2 regions of the Pseudomonas sp. HN11 genome follow, and region 2 is predicted to be linked to the other one. Evidence: predicted binding sites of a transcription regulator. Region 2 holds the regulator's gene; the other holds the start of a gene.
The links. Region 2 encodes FliA, which starts transcription of late flagellar genes. Its sites were predicted from a motif close to CTAAAGTTTNNNNNNNNNNNGCCGNTAA; they were not measured.

Region 1 (7,653 bases), 2.3 Mb from region 2:
CGGGCGCATCAGTGTGTTCGTCGGCCAGTCGGGCGTGGGCAAATCCTCGCTGGTCAACAGCCTGCTGCCGGAAGTTGGCACCCGCGTAGGCCCGCTGTCGGAACTGTCCGGCCAGGGCACCCACACCACGACCACCGCGCGGTTGTTCCACTTCCCCGGCGGCGGTGAGCTGATCGACTCCCCAGGCATCCGCGAATTCGGCCTCGGCCACGTCAGCCGCAGCGATGTGGAAGCGGGCTTCATCGAATTCAATGACCTGATCGGCACCTGCCGCTTCCGCGACTGCAAACACGACCGCGAGCCGGGCTGTGCGTTGCTCAAGGCGCTGGAGGATGGGCGTGTGCAGCAGCAGCGGATGAACAGCTATCGGTCGATCATTGCAAGCTTGCCCGAAAGCAGTTACTAAACCGCAGATACAATAAGGCCGCGATCATCGCGGCCTTATTGTATGTGAAGCCTAGGACCCCGTCCCAGGCACCGTAGGATCCTTTACCCCACCCTCATCAAACAGGTTCAGCTTCTGGCGCAGTTCATGTGCCGGCAAAGGCTCCTGCCCGGGTGGAATCGCGTTCGGATCAGCCGGCACCTCACCCGGCGCGCCTGCGCCTGGAGTGGGTTGCGGCGCCGGCGGTTGATCGCCTTCAATCGCACGCTGAGCCTTTTTGGTCAGCACCACGATGTCGATCCGGCGGTTGACCGGGTTGAACGGGTCTTGATGGTCAAACAGCTGCGACGACGCAAACCCCACCACGCGCGCGACTTGCGGGTCTGGGTAGCTGCCGGCCACCAGCGCACGGCGCGCAGCGTTGGCGCGGTTGGCCGAGAGTTCCCAGTTGCCGAAGTCACCCTGGCCCGCATAAGGCTTGGCGTCGGTGTGGCCGCTGATACTGATCTTGTTCGGCACCGCCTTGATGGTGTCGGCCATGGCCAGCAGGATGTCTTCAAAGTACGGCTTCAAGCGTGCACTGCCGGAGTCGAACATCGGCCGGTTGGCGGCGTCGGTGATCTGGATGCGCAAGCCTTCCGGCGTGATCTCGAAGGAGATCTGATCCTTGAATTTCAGCAGTTGCGGGTTTTCTTCGACTTTGGTCTGCAGCTCTTGCAGCAGCAACTCAAGGCGCTCCTGTTCGACCTGTTCGGCCATGGACTCGACGGTGTCGCGCTCGATCGGGATTTTCTCCTGAGGCGACTCGGTCTTGATTTCCGGGTTGATGGTGCGCTCAGGCGCCAGTTGCGGCGAGCCGCCCAGGTCGATCACGAAGGGCGTGCCGCTTTCCGAGAAGCCAATCGGGTCTTTGAAGTAACCGGCGATGGCGATCTTCTGTTCCGGCGTGGCGGTGGACATCAGCCACAACACCAGGAAGAACGCCATCATCGCCGTCGCAAAGTCGGCGAAGGCGATTTTCCAGGCGCCGCCATGGTGCCCCGCAGCGAAGCGCTTGACGCGCTTGATGATTATCGGCTGGTTGTTTTCCATGGCTTAGCGACCGCGCACCGCTTGTTCCAGCTCGGCGAAGCTTGGGCGATGTTTCGGATACAGCACCTTGCGACCGAACTCCACGGCCAGCGACGGCGGCATGCCGGAAGCGGAGGCGACCAGGCTGGCCTTGATCGATTCGTACAGGTTGATTTCTTCCTTGGCGTCATGGGCCAAAGAGGTGGCCAGCGGGCCGAAGAAGCCGTAGGCCGCGAGAATACCGAAGAATGTACCGACGAGCGCCGCACCTACGTGCATGCCGATGGCGGCTTGGTCGCCCTCGCCCAGGGAAGCCATGGTCACCACGATACCGAGTACCGCCGCGACGATACCGAAACCCGGCATACCGTCAGCGATGCCGGTCACAGCGTGGGACGGATGCTCCAGCTCTTCCTTAAGGCTGAACAACTCCATGTCGAACAGGCCTTCCAGCTCATGGGGGGCCATGTTGCCGGAGGACATGATGCGCAGGTAGTCACAGATATAGGCGGTCATGCGCTCATCTTTGAGCACGGCCGGGTACTTGGCGAAAATCGGGCTGGCAGCGGCGTCTTCGATGTCGGCCTCGATGGCCATCATGCCTTCGCGGCGGCTCTTGTTGAGGATCTCATAGACCAGGCCCAGCACCTCAAGATAGAAGGTGTGAGTAAAGCGCGAACCGAACATGCCCAGCGACTTTTTGACCACGTGCATGGTCATGTAGCCGGGGTTTGCCTGCAAGAATGCACCGAACGCCGCACCACCGATGATCAGCACTTCGAAGGGCTGGATCAACGCAGCAATTTTACCGTGGGACAGGACGTAGCCACCGAGCACGCTTGCGATGACGACGATGATGCCGATAATTTTAGCCATAGGGGATGAGTACTTGCGCCGTCGGGTTCATGGACATATTGGGTGTAGCAGAAAACTCTTGTTCTACTTATCGGCAAAACTGCGCCAGACTATAGCCCGTTAAGGCGAAAAGCCAGTTCGGCCCGCTCCGGGCGTGTAGACCGCAAGTGATGATCGCGCCCCTATCATGGCTAATGAAACGACAGTCCCAAGTGCAAAACCCAACTCTCTCGCCGCTTGGATCAAGCGCCTGGACGATGTGCTGCTGCCTGTGCCCCAGGCCAGCCACGACCGTGTGTGCAAAGGCATCCGCGACAGTCGCAGTTCATTGCGAGATATTGCCGAGCTGATGCAAAGCAGCCCGGCGCTCGTGCTCAGCGTGATGCGCGAGGCCAACAGCCATACCCATGGCAGCCTGGCGGAACCGGCGGAAAACCTCGAAGTGGCGCTCAACCGCCTGGGCCTCAAGCGCGCTGAAGAGTTGCTGGCGCGCCTGCCCTCGGTGCCGGCCAACGAGATCCCCGTGGCGCTACGCCAACTGTTACTGATTAGCCAGCACGCGTCGCAACAAGCCAACGGCTTGTTCGGCAGCCGCCTGGCGCGACTGTGGCAGGACATCCACTGGGGCAGCCTGCTGTTTCTGTCGCCGTTGTGGCCGATGGCGGTCGCCTACCCCAAGCTCCTCGAAGAATGGGAGCTGCGGGTTATCCACAAGGGCCAAGCAGCGCGCCTGGTCGAGCAGGAATTGTTCGGCGTACGCTTGCTTGATCTATGTGTTGGCTTGACCGAAGCCTGGCACCTGCCGATCTGGGTGTCCCAGGGCTACACGTTGCTGATGAGCGAGCAACGCTTGCTGGTCAAGGCGCTGCACATCGCCCGCGAAGACGACCCATTGCGCCACCAGCAACTGCTCGACGCCGAACCCAATCTGCGCCGCTGGTTGAACCAGCCGGCCAACACCGTGCTGCTGGCCAACGGCCTGGCGATGTCGGCCCAGGAGTCCTGGACCTGCCCGCATACCGAACGCTGGCAATTGCTCACTGCGCTGTACCTGCAACAGCCTTTGGGCGAGGTGCAGCAACTGGTCCACCAACAGGCTGTCACCAGCGCCCGCACCGCCTTGATGCCCGACCTCTGGCACCCGGCGCTGTCGCTGATCTGGCCGTGGCATGTACAGAAGATTCATCGCGGCCTGCTCCCAGCGCCGCCGCCCACTGCCGAGGCTCTGGCCGTGTGGCGCAAGCGCTGCACCGAGCTGCTGGTAGAGCCGAGCCGCTTTGCCAACGCCATGCACTTGACCACCTGCGCCAAGGAGGCCCTGGTGGCCAGTGGTATGCAGCGGGTCATGTTGTTGATGGCTGACCGCGCCATGAGCACCTTGCGTGTGCACCAGGCTGATGGCCTGCCGAAGGATGCGGCCAATTTGAGCCTGGATGTGGTCAACAGTACGTTGCTGCAGCGCTTGCTGGAAAAGTCCGCCCAAGTACGCCTCAACCCTGAAAACCACGCGCAGTTTTCGGCTTTGCTGCCGCCGATCCTGCGCCGCCTGTTCACCGGCGAACACCTGTTGCTGCGCTCCTTGAGCTGTAATGGCAAGGTGGTGATGCTGATGGTGGCCGACCAGGGCGGCGGGCCGTTCTCGGAAACCACCGTGCAGGCCTTCGGCAAAACTGCCCAATGCATCGAGAAAGCCCTGCACTGCTTTACCAACCGCAGCGCCTGATGCTTGCGCTACAATCGCCATCTTTTATCGCCAACATTTGTGCCCAGGAGACCTCACATGCCTGACTTCTCTGGCTTGCCGCTGGTGATCGAATCCAGCGACCTGCTTGGTCGCCTCGATGCCGAACACCTGATACTGGTGGACCTCACCAGTGCCGCCCGCTACGCCGAAGGGCATATCCCCGGCGCGCATTTCGTTGACCCCAAGCGCACCCAACTGGGTCAGCCGCCGGCACCCGGACTGCTGCCCAACAAGGCGGACCTGGAAAAACTGTTCGGAGAACTGGGCCACACCCCGGACGCGACCTACGTGGTCTACGACGACGAAGGCGGTGGCTGGGCCGGGCGGTTCATCTGGATGCTCGACGTGATCGGCCACCAGAAATATCACTACCTCGACGGCGGCCTGCTGGCCTGGCTGGAAGAGAAGCACCCGCTCTCGACCGAAGCTCCCGCCCCCGTCGGCGGCCCGGTCGACCTCACGCTGCACGACAGCCCAACCGCCACCCGTGAATACCTGCAAAGCCGCCTGGGCGCTGCCGACCTGGGCATCTGGGACGCGCGCGGTCCGCTGGAATATTCCGGCGAAAAGGTGCTCGCAGCCAAAGGCGGGCACATCCCCGGCGCGGTGAACTTCGAATGGACCGCCGGAATGGACAAGGCGCGCAGCCTGCGCATCCGCCGCGACATGCCGCAGATCCTCGAAGACCTCGGGCTGACCAAGGACAAAGAAATCATCACCCACTGCCAGACTCACCACCGCTCTGGCTTCACCTACCTGGTGGCCAAGGCGCTCGGTTATCCACGAGTCAAAGGTTATGCCGGTTCCTGGGGCGAATGGGGCAACCACCCCGACACCCCCGTCGAGATTTAAGGTTTAAGGACAGTTATGAAAAAGCAGTTGTTTATCCTCAGCCAGTACTTGCTGCCGCACCACTTGCTGTCGCGTTTGGCCGGCTGCATCGCCGAATGCCGCGTGCGTTGGTTCAAGAATGCCTTCACCACCTGGTTCGCCAAGCGCTATCAAGTGGACATGTCCCAGGCCCTGGTTGAAGACGTGACCGCCTACGAGCACTTCAACGCCTTCTTCACCCGCGCCCTCAAAGACGGCGCGCGCCCACTGGATCAAACCCCAGGCGCGGTGTTGAGCCCAGCCGATGGTGCTGTCAGCCAGTTGGGCCCGATCGAGCATGGCCGAGTGTTCCAGGCCAAGGGCCATAGTTTCAGCGTGCTGGAACTGCTGGGAGGCGACTCGGCCGTAGCCGCGCCGTTCATGGGCGGAGACTTCGCCACCATCTACCTGTCGCCGAAGGACTACCACCGGGTGCACATGCCACTGGCCGGCACGCTGCGCGAAATGGTCTATATCCCGGGCCGCATCTTCTCGGTCAACCAGACCACCGCTGAAAACGTGCCTGAGTTGTTTGCGCGTAACGAGCGCGTTGCCTGCATCTTCGATACTGAACGCGGCCCGATGGCGGTGGTGTTGGTGGGCGCGATGATTGTGGCGTCGGTTGAAACCGTGTGGGCTGGGCTGGTGACGCCGCCGAAGCGTGAACTGAAGACGTTCCGTTATGACGAAGCTGCGCGTGCACCGATCCATTTGGAGAAAGGTGCGGAGCTGGGTCGCTTCAAACTGGGCTCGACCGCGATCGTGCTGTTTGGGCCGGAACAGGTGAAGTGGGCTGAAGCATTGGTTGCAGGTTCGCCGGTGCAGATGGGCCAGGGCATCGCACTGCCAAAAGCCTAAAGCAAAACCCAATGTAGGAGCGGGCTTGCTCGCGAAGACGTCGGCCCAGCAAACATTGATGTTGACTGGCCCACCGCTTTCGCGAGCAAGCCCGCTCCCACAATTTTTTAACGCATTTATTCAGTTACAGCTGGCCATCGCGATCGCGGAAGCCCAGCAGATACAGCACCCCATCCAACCCCAGCGTCGAAATCGCCTGCTTGGCCGACTGCTTCACCAACGGCTTGGCACGGAACGCGACCCCCAACCCGGCAATCGCCAGCATCGGCAAGTCATTCGCACCGTCGCCGACCGCAATGGTCTGCTCCAGGCGCAACCCTTCCTTGTGCGCCAATTCTTTGAGCAGATCTGCCTTGCGCTGTGCGTCGACAATCGGCTCAACCGCCACACCGGTCACCTTGCCATCCACCACTTCCAGCTCGTTGGCGAACACGTAGTCGATGCCCAGCCTGGCCTGCAATTGCTTGGCGAAGTAGGTGAAGCCGCCGGACAGGATGGCGGTTTTGTAGCCCAGGCGCTTGAGTTCAGCGAACAGGGTTTCGGCGCCTTCAGTCAGGCGCAGGGAGGCGCCGATGGCGTCCAGCACGCTGACGTCCAGGCCTTTAAGCAGCGCGAGGCGCTCCTTGAAGCTGGCGCGAAAGTCGAGCTCACCGGCCATGGCGCGTTCGGTGATCTCGGAAACCTGTTCGCCCACGCCGGCCGCCTTGGCCAATTCGTCGATGACTTCCGCTTCGATCAGTGTGGAGTCCATGTCGAACACCGCCAGGCGGCGGTTACGGCGGAACAGTGAGTCTTCCTGGAACGCGATATCGACATTCAGCTCCTGGGCCACGCTGAGGAACTCGGCGCGCAGCGCTTGCGGGTCAGCCGGCTCACCGCGCACGGAGAACTCGATGCAACCCTTGCCTTTGTCGGCCGGGGTGTCCAGCGGCATGCGACCCGACAGACGGTCGATATGGTCGATATTCAGGCCATATTGCGCAGTGATGGAGCTGACGCGCTGCAGCTGCTCAGCGGTGACCTTGCGGGTCAGCAGCGTCACGATGTGGCGTTTCTTGCCCTGGCCGGCGACCCACTGCTGGTAGTCCTCTTCCGACACTGGGGTGAAACGCACCTGCTGATCCAGCTTGTACGCCGTAAACAGGATGTCCTTGAGCACCGAAGACGCCTGCTCAGTGCTCGGAATCTCAACCAGGATGCCGAACGACAGGGTGTCGTGGATCACCGCCTGGCCGATGTCGAGAATGTTCACACCACCCTGAGCCAGAACACCCGTAATAGCCGCAGTAAGACCCGGGCGGTCTTCACCAGTGATGTTAATCAGGACAATTTCGCGCAAGGCGCACCCCCAGGCTGGAAAAAAACCGCATTCTACCCACTTTCAGTGACCATCGGGCACAGCCAGCGCTTTGCCGGTCCTAGGGCTGTCGCTATACTGCGCGTCAACTTCACGGACCAAGAGCCGAGCGCAAGTGAACCGGCCCACGCCAGTAAAAACCGATAATTTCTTCCTGCTGATCTTCCGGGCACTGCGCCACCGCCGTGTACCGATCGCATTACGCATCGCCAGCCATAACGTGATCCTGGTCGCCCTGGCCCTGGTGATCTACGCCTGCGTGATGGGTTTGCAGTTCAAACAGGCCATGCACGAGCAAGCCGACGCCCTGGGCGAGAGCTTGACCACCCAGACCGCCACTTCGGCGACTGAGCTGTTGGTGTCTAACGACATCCTCAGCCTCAACGTGCTGCTCAACAACCTGACCAAGAACCCGCTGGTGGCCCACGCCGCCATCTACAGCGTGGACAACCGGATCATGGCCGAAGCCGGGCAGCGCCCGAAAAACGGCTTGCTGGGTGAAGCCGAAGGCCT
Region 2 (7,653 bases):
CCACCCGCGTGGTCATGCTCCACGGCCAGGACGGCCACGCCGCCGCCGGTAAGGTGATCCAGGCCTTCGGTGAGGTGGTGATCGGCGGTAACTACGTGGTCGGTATCGTGGTGTTCGCGATCCTGATGATCATCAACTTCGTGGTGGTGACCAAGGGCGCCGGGCGGATTTCCGAGGTGAGCGCGCGGTTTACCCTCGACGCCATGCCCGGCAAACAGATGGCCATCGACGCCGACCTCAACGCCGGCCTGATCGACCAGAACCAAGCCAAGTCGCGCCGCCTGGAAGTGGCCCAGGAAGCCGAGTTTTACGGTTCCATGGACGGTGCCAGCAAATTCGTGCGCGGTGATGCCATCGCCGGCCTGCTGATTCTGTTCATCAACCTGATCGGCGGCATGGCCGTGGGTATCTTCCAGCACGGCATGACCTTTGGCGATGCGGGCAAGGTGTACGCGTTGCTGACCATCGGTGACGGTTTAGTGGCGCAATTGCCATCACTGTTGTTATCAACAGCGGCGGCCATCATGGTGACCCGTGCTTCGGGCTCCGAAGACATGGGCAAGCAGATCAGCCGGCAGATGTTCGCTTCGCCCAAGGCCCTGGCCGTGGCGGCGGGCATCATGGCGATCATGGGTATCGTGCCGGGCATGCCGCACGTGTCATTCCTGAGCATGGCGGCCCTGGCTGGCGGCGCTGCGTACCTGTTCTGGAAGAAGCAGAACCAGATCAAAGTCATCGCCCAGCAAGAGATCGCCCGCCAGCAGGAACTGCTGCCATCCCCGGCCCGCGCCCAGGAAACCAAGGAGCTTGGCTGGGATGACGTGACCCCGATCGACATGATTGGTCTGGAAGTGGGCTACCGCCTCATCCCATTGGTGGACCGCAACCAGGGCGGCCAATTGCTCGCGCGGATCAAGGGCGTGCGCAAGAAACTGTCCCAGGACCTGGGCTTCCTGATGCCCACCGTGCATATCCGCGACAACCTCGACCTGGCGCCGAGTGCCTACCGCCTGACCCTGATGGGCGTGATCCTGGCCGAGGCCGAGATCTACCCGGACCGCGAACTGGCGATCAACCCCGGGCAGGTGTTTGGCAGCCTCAACGGCATTACCGCCAAAGATCCGGCTTTTGGCCTGGACGCGGTGTGGATCGAAATCAGCCAGCGCAGCCAGGCGCAATCCCTGGGTTACACCGTGGTGGACGCCAGCACCGTGGTTGCGACTCACCTCAACCAGATCCTGTACAAGCACTCCCACGAGCTGATCGGCCACGAGGAAGTCCAGCAATTGATGGGTTTGCTGGGCAAAGCCTCGCCAAAACTCGCCGAAGAACTGGTGCCAGGCATTCTGTCGCTGTCGCAGTTGCTCAAGGTATTGCAGGCGTTGCTGGCCGAACAGGTGCCGGTGCGCGACATTCGCAGCATTGCCGAGGCTATCGCCAACAATGCCGCCAAGAGTCAAGATACTGCCGCGCTGGTGGCCTCGGTGCGCGTCGGATTGTCGCGTGCAATCGTGCAAAGCATTGTAGGGCTTGACTCCGAGCTGCCTGTGATCACCTTGGAACCAAGGTTGGAACAAATATTGCTCAATAGTATTCAGAAGGCAGGACAAGGCCAGGAAGAGGGGGTTCTGCTGGAGCCAAGCATGGCTGAGAAGCTGCAGCGTTCGTTGATCGACGCCGCGCAACGCCAGGAAATGCAGGGCCAACCGGTGATCCTGCTGGTGGCAGGCCCGGTCCGGGCGATGTTGTCGCGGTTTGGGCGCCTGGCAGTACCGAATTTGCACGTTTTGGCTTATCAGGAAATTCCTGACAACAAGCAAGTGACTATCGTCGCGACAGTAGGGCCCAACGGCTGAGGGTAGTGGGTTATGCAAGTGAAGCGTTTTTTCGCCGCCGATATGCGTCAGGCCATGAAACTGGTTCGTGATGAGCTGGGCGCCGACGCCGCGATTATCGGCAACCGTCGTATTGCCGGCGGTGTCGAGCTGACGGCTGCCCTGGATTACACCCCCCAGGCCCTGGCGCCGCGTGTGCCGAACATGGAACTCGAAGACGAGCTGCGCAAGACCGCTTCGCGCATCGTATCGGCCCAGGCTGAACTGAGCATGCGTGGCGACAGCGATGCCACCACCAATCGCCAATTGTTTGCCGGCCTGCCGCTGACCGCTGCGGAGCCGCTGGTGGAACCGACGTTCAAAGAACCGCCGCGTCCTGCTGCGCCAGCCCCGGCGCCTGCGGTTGACCAGCGTGTGTTCGATTCGATGCGCTTTGAACTCAACGGCCTGCGTGAACTGCTGGAAGTGCAGTTGGGCTCGCTGGCGTGGAACCAGTTGCAAGGCAGCAAGCCGCAACAGGCCAACCTGTGGCGTCGCCTGCAGCGCATCGGCCTGTCCGGCCCGTTGTCCCGCGACCTGCTGGCCCTGACCACCGAAATCGAAGAGCCTCGCCAGGCCTGGCGCATGTTGCTGGCCCACTTGGCGCGGATGATCGTCACGCCGGAAATCGAACCCCTGGAAGAGGGCGGTGTGATCGCCATGGTCGGCCCTGCCGGCATGGGTAAAACCACCACCCTGGCCAAGCTGGCCGCGCGCTACGTGCTCAAGTACGGCGCTTCGAGTATCGCGCTGGTGAGCATGGACAGCTACCGTATCGGTGCCCAGGAACAGCTCAAGACCCTGGGCCGGATCCTCAATGTGTCGGTGACCCATGTCGACCCGGGCCAGTCCCTGGCCAACGCCCTCGACCCGCTGCTGCGCAAACGCGTGGTATTGATCGATACTGCCGGCCTGCAAGCCAGCGATCCGGCGTTGCGCATGCAGCTGGAAAGCCTCGCCGGGCGTGGCATCAAGTCGAAAAATTACCTGGTGCTTGCAACCACCAGCCAGAAACAGGTTCTTACCGCTGCGTATCACAGCTACAAACGCTGCGGCCTGGCCGGTTGCATCCTCACCAAGCTCGATGAAACCGCGAGCCTGGGCGAGGTGCTGAGCCTGGCCATCAGTCATGAATTGCCGGTCGCCTACCTGACCGACGGGCCGCGGATCCCGGATGATCTGCATCTGCCGCGCCGTCATCAGTTGGTCAGCCGTGCAGTCAGCGTGCAAATGCAAGACGAGCCTAGCGAGGAAGCGATGGCCGATATGTTCGCCGACCTGTACCACAACCCGGCGAAGCGGGTAGGTTGAGGGCGGCATGAACACCGTGAAATGTATCTACATCGATGGTCTGCAAGCGATTCACGCGGCCAAGCCATGTAGCCTGCGTCTAAGCAAGACAAGGTAAAGAAATAAAATGGGCAGCATGCATCCCGTACAGGTGATCGCGGTGACCGGCGGCAAAGGTGGCGTCGGGAAAACTAACGTGTCAGTGAATTTGTCCCTGGCCCTGGCAGAGCTTGGCCGTCGCGTCATGCTGCTGGATGCTGACCTGGGGCTGGCGAACGTCGACGTTCTGCTGGGGCTGACGCCCAAACATACACTTGCCGATGTGATCGAAGGCCGCTGTGAGCTGCGCGATGTGCTGCTGCAGGGCCCCGGTGGCATCCGCATCGTGCCGGCCGCCTCCGGCACCCAGAGCATGGTGCACCTGAGCCCGGCGCAGCATGCCGGCCTGATCCAGGCCTTCAGTGATATCGGCGACAACCTCGACGTGCTGGTGATCGACACCGCCGCCGGGATTGGCGAGTCCGTGGTCAGCTTCGTGCGCGCCGCGCAGGAAGTGTTGCTGGTGGTCTGCGATGAACCCACCTCGATCACCGACGCCTACGCCCTGATCAAACTGCTTAACCGTGATTACGGCATGAACCGCTTCCGCGTCCTGGCCAACATGGCCCAGAGCCCGCAGGAAGGGCGCAACCTGTTCGCCAAGTTGACCAAGGTCACGGATCGCTTCCTCGATGTCGCCTTACAATACGTCGGCGCAGTTCCCTACGACGAGTGTGTGCGCAAGGCTGTGCAAAAGCAGCGTGCAGTCTACGAAGCGTTCCCTCGTTCCAAATGCGCACTGGCGTTCAAGGCTATTGCCCAGAAGGTCGATACCTGGCCGTTGCCCGCCAACCCGCGGGGGCATCTGGAGTTTTTCGTCGAGCGATTGGTGCATCAGACGAGCGCAGGACCCGTGCTATGACAGCGACTGGCTACAACGCGTACAAGAAGTCTGCCCGTGACAGTCAGGGCGAGTTGATCGAGCGCTACGCGCCCTTGGTCAAGCGCATTGCCTATCACCTGCTGGCACGTCTGCCCGCCAGCGTCCAGGTCGAAGACTTGATCCAGGCGGGTATGATCGGCCTGCTCGAAGTGTCGACCAAATACGACGCGAGCAAGGGTGCGAGTTTCGAGACGTATGCGGGTATCCGCATACGTGGCGCAATGCTCGATGAGGTGCGTAAAGGTGACTGGGCGCCGCGCTCGGTGCATCGCAATACGCGCATGGTCAGTGACGCAATTCGCGCAATTGAAGCAAAAACCGGTCGCGACGCTAAAGATCACGAAGTTGCGGCCGAACTCCAATTGAGTCTCGACGATTACTACGGGATTTTGAACGATACCTTGGGCAGTCGCCTGTTCAGTTTCGACGACCTGCTGCAGGACGGCGAACACGAAGGGCTGCACGAGGACGGCGCGAGCGCTCATATGGAGCCATCGCGTGACCTGGAAGATGAGCGTTTCCAGGGGGCGTTGGCGGACGCGATTGCCAATTTGCCGGAGCGTGAGCGACTGGTGTTGGCGCTGTACTACGACGAAGAGCTGAACCTCAAGGAAATCGGTGAGGTCCTGGGGGTCAGCGAGTCGCGGGTCAGCCAGTTGCACAGCCAGTGCGCAGCCCGCTTGCGGGGGCGTTTGGGAGAGTGGCGAGCGCGCTGACAGGCAGTGTGGGGACACTGCAGACGAAACCGCGAGGGCAACCAGCCTTCGCGGGTTAGGCCCGTGGTGCCCCTGGCAGTCCTTTTTGTGTAATGCCTGTTGATTGAAATGGCGCGTCCAGGTGCTGGGCGCGTTTAAGACTGCTTGGAGGTCGAATTGGACAAGAACATGAAAATCCTCATCGTTGATGACTTCTCAACGATGCGGCGGATCATAAAAAACCTGTTGCGTGACCTTGGGTTCACTAACACGGTCGAGGCGGATGACGGCATTACGGCGATTCCGATCCTCAACAGCGGGAGCATCGACTTTCTGGTAACAGACTGGAACATGCCGGGCATGACCGGTATCGACTTGCTGCGCCACGTGCGCGCCGACGAAAAACTGCGCAGCCTGCCTGTGCTGATGGTAACCGCCGAAGCCAAGCGTGAGCAGATCATCGAAGCCGCCCAAGCGGGGGTCAACGGTTACGTGGTCAAACCATTCACTGCATTGGCCTTGAAAGAGAAGATCGAAAAAATCTTCGAACGCATCCACGGCTAATGCCATCGCGGGGGAGCTATGGAGCATAAAGAAACGTCACAGGGAGACTTTGAGTCGACCCTGAAAAAGCATGCTCACCAGTTGGTCGACAGCCTTGAAAAAGGCCAGTTCGGCGACGCGGTGCAGTTGATCCATGAGCTCAACCAGACCCGTGACCGCGGCCTGTATCAGGAAGTGGGCAAGCTCACACGCGAGCTGCACAGTGCGATCGTCAATTTCCAGATTGACCCACATATGCCCCAGGCCGAAGAAATTTCGCAAATCACCGACGCCACCGAACGCCTGTCCTATGTGGTCAGGCTGACTGAGGCGGCGGCCAACCGCACCATGGACCTGGTGGAAAACGCCACGCCCCTGGTCAACGGTATGGCCAACGAAGCCCAGGCCCTGAGCAACGACTGGGGGCGTTTCATGCGCCGCGAAGTGGGCGCTGAAGAGTTTCGTGAATTGGCGCGTCGGGTCGAAGGGTTCTTGTCACGCAGCGAGCAGGAAAACCGTACGGTTTCCAGCAACCTCAACGACATTCTGCTCGCCCAGGATTACCAGGACCTCACCGGCCAGGTGATCAAGCGTGTGACCCAGTTGGTCACCGAAGTGGAAAGCAACTTGCTCAAATTGGTGCTTATGGCAGGCCAGGTAGACCGTTTTGCCGGTATCGAACATGACCGCGAAGCGATCCTCTCGGAAAAAGATCCACAAAAACATCTCGCCAAGGGTGAAGGTCCGCAGATTCATGCCGATAAACGTGAAGACGTTGTATCGGGTCAAGATGATGTCGATGACCTGTTATCCAGTTTAGGCTTCTAAGGAGCACCCACATGAGCTTCGGCGCCGATGAAGAAATCCTTCAGGATTTCCTTGTAGAGGCCGGCGAAATTTTAGAGCAGTTGTCCGAGCAACTGGTCGAGCTGGAAAGCCGACCGGATGATGCGAACCTGCTCAATGCAATTTTTCGCGGTTTTCACACTGTAAAAGGGGGCGCCGGCTTCCTCCAGCTCCATGAGCTGGTGGAGTGCTGCCACATCGCCGAGAACGTGTTCGACATCCTGCGCAAGGGTGAGCGTCATGTTGATTCGGAATTGATGGACGTGATTCTCGAAGCACTGGATGCGGTCAATGGCATGTTCAGCGAAGTCCGCGAACGTGCCCCGATCACTGCCGCCACGCCGGAACTGCTGGCAGCCCTGGCGCGTTACGCAGAGCCTGCCGATTTGTCGGCGGCGCCGGTGGCTGAAGCTGCGCCGGAACCTGTGGCAGAGCCCGAAGCGGATGTAACCGACAGCGAGTTCGAACAACTGCTCAACTCCCTCAGTGCCGTGAAGGCCGAGGCCGAGGCACCTGCGGCGCCCGTCGCCGCGCCAACCAGCGAAGACATCACCGACGCTGAGTTCGAATCCCTGCTCGATCAATTGCACGGCAAAGGCCAGTTTGCGGCCGACGCCGTCGTGCCGACCGCTGCGCCAGTCGCGCCGGCAGCCAACGCCAACGCCAGTACCGACATTACCGACGACGAATTCGAAGCACTGCTCGACCAACTGCACGGCAAGGGCACCTTCGTGGCCGACGCGTTGCCGGAAGTCGCCGCCACGGCCGCAGCGCCTGCCGCCGCCAATGCAGCACCGGCTGGCGATGGTTTGATCTCCGATCACGAGTTCGAATCGTTGCTGGACGAATTGCACGGCAAGGGCAAGTTCAGCGAAGTGGCCCCGGCCGCAGCGGCTGCGACCGCAGCACCGGTTGCCGCCAAAGCCGCAGCGCCGGTACCGGCCGCCAAGCCTGCACCCGCTCCAGCTGCCGCCCCTGCGCCGGCGCGTGCCGCTGCAGCGCCGGTAGCCGAGAAACCGGCCAGTGAAGCCGAAACCACCGTGCGGGTTGATACCGCACGCCTGGACGACATCATGAACATGGTCGGCGAACTGGTATTGGTGCGTAACCGCCTGGTGCGCCTGGGCCTGAGCAGCGGCGATGAAGCCATGCAAAAGGCGGTGTCCAACCTTGACGTGGTGACTGCCGACCTGCAAACCGCTGTGATGAAAACGCGGATGCAGCCGATCAAGAAAGTCTTCGGCCGCTTCCCGCGCCTGGTTCGCGACTTGGCGCGCCAGTTGAAGAAAGAGATCAACCTGGAACTGGTGGGTGAAGAAACCGACCTCGACAAAAACCTTGTCGAGGCCCTGGCCGACCCGCTGGTCCACTTGGTGCGCAATGCCGTCGACCACGGCGTCGAAACCCCGGAAGAGCGCGAAGC

Region 1: the regulator FliA is predicted to act here: its motif matches at 2,400-2,427, upstream of motA (flagellar motor stator protein MotA).

What each region holds. Positions count from the first base shown of each region.
Region 1 is NZ_CP089985.1:544,135-551,787, reverse strand. Features, by position in the region: gene rsgA (small ribosomal subunit biogenesis GTPase RsgA) at 1-406, shown strand, start outside; gene motB (flagellar motor protein MotB) at 458-1,477, opposite strand; gene motA (flagellar motor stator protein MotA) at 1,481-2,332, opposite strand; gene LVW35_RS02465 (HDOD domain-containing protein) at 2,499-4,034, shown strand; gene rhdA (thiosulfate sulfurtransferase) at 4,092-4,907, shown strand; gene asd (archaetidylserine decarboxylase) at 4,923-5,783, shown strand; gene serB (phosphoserine phosphatase SerB) at 5,908-7,122, opposite strand; gene LVW35_RS02445 (AhpA/YtjB family protein) at 7,256-7,653, shown strand, end outside.
Region 2 is NZ_CP089985.1:4,477,753-4,485,405, reverse strand. Features, by position in the region: gene flhA (flagellar biosynthesis protein FlhA) at 1-1,856, shown strand, start outside; gene flhF (flagellar biosynthesis protein FlhF) at 1,869-3,185, shown strand; gene fleN (flagellar synthesis regulator FleN) at 3,292-4,125, shown strand; gene fliA (RNA polymerase sigma factor FliA) at 4,122-4,862, shown strand; gene LVW35_RS20350 (chemotaxis response regulator CheY) at 5,031-5,405, shown strand; gene LVW35_RS20345 (protein phosphatase CheZ) at 5,424-6,212, shown strand; gene LVW35_RS20340 (chemotaxis protein CheA) at 6,224-7,653, shown strand, end outside.